Regions from separate parts of the Senegalia sp. (in: firmicutes) genome, predicted to be linked through region 1. Evidence: predicted binding sites of a transcription regulator. Region 1 holds the regulator's gene; the other holds the start of a gene.
What was found. The regulator Rex, encoded in region 1, represses fermentation and respiration genes when NADH is low (regulators of the CRP and FNR family bind a similar motif). The targets are predictions, from matches to a motif close to ATTGTTAANNNNTTAACAAT.

Region 1 (4,223 bases):
CTTATTTAGGAAATATCTATCATGACTTATTACAAAGAGAGTACCTGTATAATCTATAAGTGCATCTTCTAATGATTCTTTTGAATCTATATCTAAATGGTTTGTAGGTTCATCCATGAGTAATAGATTAGCTTTTGAGAGCATTAATTTCATAAGAGTAAGCCTCGCTTTTTCTCCACCACTTAAGGTAGAAATTTCCTTGAATATATCATCTCCTGTAAATAAGAATCTTGCAAGTAAACTCCTTATAGTGTAATGGTCAAAAAGAGGGTTTTCATCCCAAATTTCATCTACAATTGTTTTTGATGTATTTAAATTTGTTTGCTCTTGATCATAATATGCTGGATTTACCTTGTGACCAATATTTACTAGGCCACTATCTACCTTCACTTTGTTTAATATAATATTAAAAAGAGTAGTTTTTCCTACACCATTTGGACCTATTAATCCTACTTTTTCTCCTCTGTAAATATCAAAGGATATATTTTCAAATAATTTATTTTCTTCAAAGGATTTGGATACTTCTTTGATTTTTAATACATCATCTCCACTTTTTACTTTGGGTTCAAATCTTATTTTAGAACGTCCATCTAAAGATGTAGGTTTATCTAATACATTTATTTTATCTAACATTTTTTCTCTGCTTTTAGATTGTCTTATAGCTCTTTTTCCACCTAGGGATAATTGCTTTATCTTTTCTTTTTCAGACTTAATTTCCTTCTGTTGATTTTCATAATTTTTGGCTTGCAATTCAAGATTCTTTTTTCTTTTTTTCATATAAGTACTATAATTACCATTATATATTTCTAATTTTTTATTTTCTAATTCAAAGATCTTTGAAGCGGTAGAATCCAGAAAATATCTATCATGACTTATGATGATTGCTGCACCATTATATTCTTTTATATATTTTTCAAGCCAATTTATAGCATCTATATCTAAATGGTTGGTGGGTTCATCTAGTAATAATAGATCCGGTTTTTTAAGTAATAATTTTGAAAGTAAAACTCTTGATTTTTGTCCACCACTTAAATTGTTTATTGGTTTATCAAATTCATCTTCGGAAAAACCAAGGCCTTTTAGGACTCCTCTGATTTCGCTTTTATAGCCATATCCATTTTTTTCGCTAAATTCCTCTTGTAGTCTAGAATACTTGTTCATAAGTTCTTCTATATCAAAAGTATCATCTTGGCTTTTTTCACTAATTTCTATTTCTAAGTTTCTTATAGTTTTTTCTAATTCAATAATATATTCAAATACATTTAAAGCTTCATCATATACTGAATTATTACTATCAAATAATGTATTTTGTTTTAAATAACCTATTTTAGTATCATTTGCAATATGGATACTACCACTATCAAATGAGATTTCATCTATCAATATTTTAAACAATGTAGTTTTACCAGCACCATTTAAACCTACTAGTCCCACTTTTTCTTGTGATTTTACTACAAATGATATATTTTCTAATATTAAATCACCTATATATGATTTGTTTATATTACTAGCCGATAAAATTATCATAAATTTCACTCCTTATTTCTCATTCTATTATATATGATAATTATTTTTAAGTACAGATTTTAAAAAGGTAGAAAGATGGGTATAGTATTAAAGTGATAAAATTTTGATTAAGTTTGAAAAATCTAGTATAATGATTACTATGTGAAATTTGACGAATATTGACGACATGTTATATAATTGACACATAATAAAATGAAGAATTGAGAGGGATAAGAATGAAAAACAAGAATGTTTCAATGGCTGTAATAAGGAGATTACCAAAATACTATAGATATCTTTCTGAGCTTTTAGATAATGATATTAAAAGGATTTCATCAAAAGAATTAAGTAAATTAACAGATTTTACTGCTTCACAAATAAGACAAGATTTAAATAACTTTGGTGGCTTTGGTCAGCAAGGCTATGGCTATAATGTAGAGGATTTACAAAATGAACTAGGGAAGATACTAGGTCTAGATAAGAAATATCGTTCTATACTTATAGGTGCAGGTAATTTAGGTCAAGCTATTGCAAATTACAGGGGATTTTCAGATTCTGGATTTGAAATATTAGGGATATTTGATAAAAGTCCTAAGGCAATAGGCATGGAATTAAGAGATGTTAAAGTAAAGGATACAAAAGAATTGGCAGATTTCATCAAAGAAAATGATATTGAAATAGGTATAATATGTACACCTAAAGAAGGTAGCCAAGAAACAACAGATATTCTAGTTGAATCTGGCATTACAGGGATTTGGAATTTTGCTCCAGCAGATTTAAAGGTTCCAGACCATGTAACTGTTGAAAATGTACATTTAAATGAAAGTTTATTCACATTATCCTATCTTTTAAAGGGAAGTAATTAAGGACCATCTAATAGATGGTCCTTTCTAATATGGAGGTAATCATGAAAGTTAGAGATGTAATGAGTAAAAATCCTATAACTATAAAAGAAGATATAAAAATAGTTCAAGCTGTAAAAATAATGAATGATAATAAGGTAGATGGATTACCTGTATTAAATGACAAGGATGAACTAGTAGGTTTGTTTTCCAAAGAAAGTTTGTATGAAGCTATTTCAAAGATAGATATAAAAGAAAAAGTTAAAAGTATAATGACTAGAGATATTAAATGTATTCATGACTATGAAGATACTGAAAAGATGTTTGATATGAATATAGGAAGAGTTCCTGTTATTGATGATAAGAATAATTTAGTTGGGATAGTTACAAATACAGATTTATTAAAAGCTTACCATAATAGAAATAATATAATAAACAAAAAACTTAATACAGAAAAAAACTTGACAGGAACATTAAAAACAATATTAAACAATGCATATGATGGTATTGTACTTATAGATGAAAATAGAAAAATAAATATGATAAATAATTCTTATGCAAAGTTTTTGAATGTAGATAAGGATGAAGTCATAGGTAAAGATGTTACTGATGTAATTGAAAACACTAGACTTCATATAGTACTTGATACAGGTGAATCTGAAATAGGTGAGATACAAAAAATAGGGACACATAAAATTGTAGCAATGAGAATCCCAATAATTGAAGATGGCAAAGTAATAGGTGTTATGGGAAAAATCATGTTTAGGGATATAAATCAAGTAAATACTCTTGCAAAAAAAATAAATAGTATGGAAGATGAATTAAAATACTATAAGAAAGAACTTATAAAGGAAAGAAGGGCAAAGTATTCATTTGAAAATATTCCATCAAATAGTCCTTCTATGAATAAGGTTAAATCTTTTGCTCAAAAAGCATCTAAAAGTAATTCTACAATACTTATAGTTGGAGAAAGTGGAACTGGAAAGGAACTTTTTGCTCATTCTATACACAATGCTAGTCCTAGAAAATTAAAGCCTTTTATAAAGATGAACTGTGCTGCAATTCCTGCTGATTTATTAGAATCTGAATTATTTGGTTATGATGAAGGTGCATTTACTGGTTCAAAAAAAGGTGGAAAAATAGGTAAATTCAAATTAGCAGATGGTGGAACCATATTTTTAGATGAAATAGGAGATATGCCTTTAAATATGCAGGCAAAAATCCTTCGTGTCTTACAAGAAAAAGAAGTTGAACCTATAGGTTCAAATACTAATTATCAAATAGATGTAAGGGTAATAGCTGCAACTAATAGAGACCTAGCTAAAATGATAGTAGATGGAGAATTTAGGGAAGATTTATACTATAGATTAAATGTAATAAAACTTGAAATTCCACCTATAAGAGAAAGAAAAGAAGATTTAGATATTTTAATAGATGTATTATTTGAAAAACATAAGGGTGATGTCGGTAAGTATGTAAAAGGTATATCAGAAGATGCTAGAAATATACTCAAAACTTATCATTGGCCTGGTAATGTACGTGAACTGGAAAATATATTAGAAAGAGCAATAAATATAGTTGATTCTGGTTGTGAAATAGAAGTGATGCATTTACCTGAATATATTAGAGGTAAGATTGAAAAAAATGAAGAAACTAGTTTTTCTCTAAAAAAAGCAGTTGAGATAACTGAGAGAAATACTATATTAAATGCATTAGAACTTACAAATGGAAATAGAGTACGTGCATCGGAAATATTAAATGTAAGTAGATCTACTTTATATGAGAGAATGGAAAAATATAAAATTAAATAAAAAATTCTTGCGAACTATATTATGAACTGACCCATGTCAAGTAGACAAATAAATTAATTAAAAT
Region 2 (4,223 bases), on a different contig from region 1:
TGGAATTGAAAAAGTATTAAAAGAAATAAAAACTATAAATTTAGATGGAAAATTAGGCATTGCTTTTGGTTCTTATGGTTGGAGTGGAGAAGCAGTAGAAGTTATAAAAGATTATTTAGCTGAGACTGACATAAAATTAGTTGATAGTTCATATGTGATTAAGACTACAGGAATGGATGATATTAAATTTCCTATAAGGGTTAAATTTAATCCAGATGAAGAAAAAATAGAAGAATTAAAATTGTCATCAAGAGTAATAAAAGATATTTTAGTTGGATAATTAGATAATTTAAGGAGAGATTCTAATGGAAAAAATTATAAATAAAGATATGAGAATAGGTCAAATAGCAACAATATTTCCAGGAGCTACAAATATATTCATGAATTATGAGATAGACTTTTGCTGTGGTGGAGATAGGGCACTTAGCATAGCTATAGATGAAAAAGATGTAGATGAGAAAGAATTATTAGATAGATTAAATAGTGAATATGAAAAAATGAAAGATGAGATAGAAAGTAGTGACAACTTTAAAGAAAAAACAATGGCAGAACAAATTGATTATGTAGTTAATAAGCATCATACTTTTATGAAAGAAGAGATGCCTATTACTGAAGGATTACTTTCAAAAATATTAAAAGTACACTATGTATCCCATGGAAAAGAATTATCAAAACTACACAAATTATTTAATAGCTTAAAGGCTGAAATAGAAGAGCATTTAATAAAAGAAGAAGAATTACTATTTCCTATGATTAAAAAATATGAAAATGATCCAACACAAGAAAATAGAAAGAAAGCTTTAAAAGTATTAGAAGAAACAGAGTCAGAACATGAAGCAGCAGGAGATATTTTAAAGGAAATGAGAAAATTAACTGATGGATATAAGTTGCCTTCAGATGGCTGTAGAACTTATGAAATAACTTTTGAAAAGATTGAAGCAATAGAAAAAGATTTATTTGAGCATATTCATTTAGAGAATAATATATTGTTTGAAAGACTTAAATAAAATCATAAAAGATGATTCCAGCTGGAATCATCTTTTAACTTTTACATATATATTAAATATCCTATTAAATTAAGTCCTAGTAAAAATACTAATAGAAAAACTGTAGTAAGTGAATTTTTTGTTACATTACCTTTTGTTTTTAGCTGAGAGTTAACTAAAAAATCATTGGGATGACCTATGGGGCTTGCAGTATTGTGTGTACCTCCTTTTTGAAATGTATTAAATAGTCCAAATAGAATCATTGCTAACCAAACTATTGACCATACAAAAAAGAATATTTCTAAATTATCTTTTCCACCATTTAAATAAAATATAAATTCAATTAAGGCTAATGTTGCTAATCCTATAAGAGCTCCATATTTTTTCATAATATAATCCTCCTTTATAATATAATACCATTTTAAAAGAATATTGAACCGTAAATTATCAGAATGTAATGAAAATTTAACTTTGTAATATTAATAACATATTTCAATATAAATACAAATATAGATTAAAAGATTTCTATTATGGTATAATACATGTAAATAAGATATAAGGAGTTGTTTTTATGAATAAGAAAATTATAGCTTTACTTTTGATACTCACATTTGTGTTTACATCAACTGCTTTTGGTGATGCAGTTACAGGAGACAGAGTAGTTAGTGTAGGAGCAAACTTAACTGATGCACAAAAGGAAGAGATGAAAGAATACTTTGGTGTAGATGAAGATGTTAGAGTTATTGAAGTCACAAATGAAGAGGAGAGAAAATACTTCCTAGAACATATTGATGAAAGTATAATAGGTACCAGGGCATTGTCTTCTGTATATGTAGAAAAACTTGAAGAAGGCCAGGGCATAGAAGTAGATAGTAATAATATCACATGGGTTACGGATGAAATGTATAAAAATGCTCTAGTGACAGTAGGGATAAAGGATGCTAAGGTAAAAGTAAATAGTCCTATGAAAGTTACAGGTACTGCTGCTCTTACTGGTATAATAAAGGCTTTTGAAGATTTATCTGGTGAAAAGATATCAGAAGAGGAAAAAGAAATAGCATCAGAAGAACTTGCAAAAACTTCTGAACTAGGTAAAGATGAAGATATAGGAAAAGAAAAAGCTACAGAATTAATAAATGACATTAAAATTTATATTATAAACAATAATATTACAAATATAAATGAAATAAAAGAAGTTGTAGAAGATAAAGCAAATGATTTAAATATTAATTTAACTGAGGAACAAATTAATAGTATATCAGAATTAATGGATAAGATATCTGGACTTGATTTGGATTTAAATGAAATAAAGAATCAAATTAAAGGATTGGGAGATAAGATAGATAATGCCTTAGATGAAAATCCAGAAGCAAGATCTTTTATTGATAAAATAATAGAAGCTATAAAAGATTTTTTCAACAGCATATTTAATTAATATTTACCCTTGAGAATATATATTCTCAAGGGTTTTTTTAATGTACTTTTCTATGGTTATATAATATGATAGTAATAAGAATAATAATTGGGGGTAAAGAAAAATGGTTAAACTTAACAAGAAACAAAGCTTATATGCTGATATGGCACTTATAGTAGTTGCGATTATTTGGGGAAGTGGGTTTGTTGTGGTTAAAAATGGTTTGGATGAACTAACTCCACTGTTTATGAATTCTATGCGTTTTATAATAGCTTCTATTTTAATGAGCATTGTCTTTTTTAAGAAATTTAAAAAGATAAATAAATCTGATATAATAGCTGGGGCTATTGTAGGATTTTTTTTATTTAGTGCATTTGCAGCACAAACAGTAGGGCTTCAATTTACTACTGCAAGTAAACAAGCATTTTTAACTGCTACAAATGTAGTTATGGTACCTTTTTTATTTTGGTTTATAAGTAAGAGAAAACCACATAATTTAGAAATATTAGCTACATTTATAACACTTATAGGAATAGCATTTTTAACTCTTGAAAGAGGTGTAAGTTTAAATGGTGGCGATTTACTTACACTTTTATGTGCTCTATTATTTGCAGCACATATTACATCTATAGGACATTTCTCAAAAAAACATGATCCTATAGTACTTACTATATTGCAACTTATTTTTGCAGCAATATTTTCTATTATTATTGCAATACTTTTTGAACCTATAAATTTAGAAATATCAGGTCAGGGTTGGTTTACTGTTCTTTATCTTGGTGGAGTAAGTACATTAATAGCTTTTTTGATACAAACTGTAGCACAAAAATATACAACTTCTACACATGCAGCAATCATACTGAGTTTAGAAGCTGTATTTGGAACACTTTTTTCTATTCTTTTACTTGGAGAACTATTTACTATTAAAATGGTCATAGGTAGTGTTATTATATTTATTGGTATAATAACGGCAGAAACTAAATGGCAATTCTTAAGCAAGAAAAGAATCACTAAAAAGGTTTAATTTTTATTACCAATTCATTTTATTGTACATAGGCTTGATTATACCGCATGCAAGTCTTTTGCCTGCATCACCTGCTGGCTGAGATCTATAATCATCTGGATTTTCATGGATTATAATGGCTTTGCCAATAACTTCATCTATATTAAACTTATTGGTGAAAAAGCACATTCCTGCAAATCCGTCATGAGCTATTAACACAGGAAAATCACCTGCATGATTTCCATGAGGAACTTTTTTAGGATTGAAATGTCCCTTTGCATCTTTAAAGGGGTCATTTTTATCACCTATAGCACATGTTTCTCCTTCATGTATATGAAAACCAAAAGGCCCTATGGGGTCTTTTTTATTATTTCCTTTTTTGTATTTTGGTAATCCATAGACATGGGCACAAACTATAACTCCTCCCTCTACCTTCTTTAAACTAACATATCCCCTTATATCTTTTTTTAGGGGACCACCTTTAATATTAGATATTGCAAAATCATAATACATTTATATCACCTCATATTATAATATGAGGTGATATAAATAAATGATACCATTTTTATTCTAGGAATCTGTTTCCAGCAAGTTTGATACCTATTGCTCCAAGTGGTGCTGTTATAATTATAGATAATACTGCCATTGCAAGTATCAACTCTCCACCTTCAACCCCAAGAGTTAGTGGAACTGCTCCTATTGCTGCTTGTACTGTAGCTTTTGGTATATATGCTACTATGCAAAAAACTCTTTCTTTTAAGTTTAAATTAGTAGCTATAAGTGATATTATCACTCCAATGGATCTTCCAATAAGTCCAAT

Region 2: the regulator Rex is predicted to act here: its motif matches at 1,457-1,476, upstream of ACTHUW_RS05705 (DUF1002 domain-containing protein).

What each region holds. Positions count from the first base shown of each region.
Region 1 is NZ_JBQCYD010000065.1:10-4,232, reverse strand. Features, by position in the region: gene abc-f (ribosomal protection-like ABC-F family protein) at 1-1,527, opposite strand, end outside; gene ACTHUW_RS11910 (redox-sensing transcriptional repressor Rex) at 1,743-2,372, shown strand; gene ACTHUW_RS11905 (sigma 54-interacting transcriptional regulator) at 2,414-4,159, shown strand.
Region 2 is NZ_JBQCYD010000015.1:24,433-28,655, forward strand. Features, by position in the region: gene ACTHUW_RS05690 (FprA family A-type flavoprotein) at 1-280, shown strand, start outside; gene ric (iron-sulfur cluster repair di-iron protein) at 306-1,007, shown strand; gene ACTHUW_RS05700 (hypothetical protein) at 1,049-1,375, opposite strand; gene ACTHUW_RS05705 (DUF1002 domain-containing protein) at 1,558-2,421, shown strand; gene ACTHUW_RS05710 (DMT family transporter) at 2,525-3,424, shown strand; gene ACTHUW_RS05715 (superoxide dismutase family protein) at 3,431-3,916, opposite strand; gene ACTHUW_RS05720 (cation:proton antiporter domain-containing protein) at 3,969-4,223, opposite strand, start outside.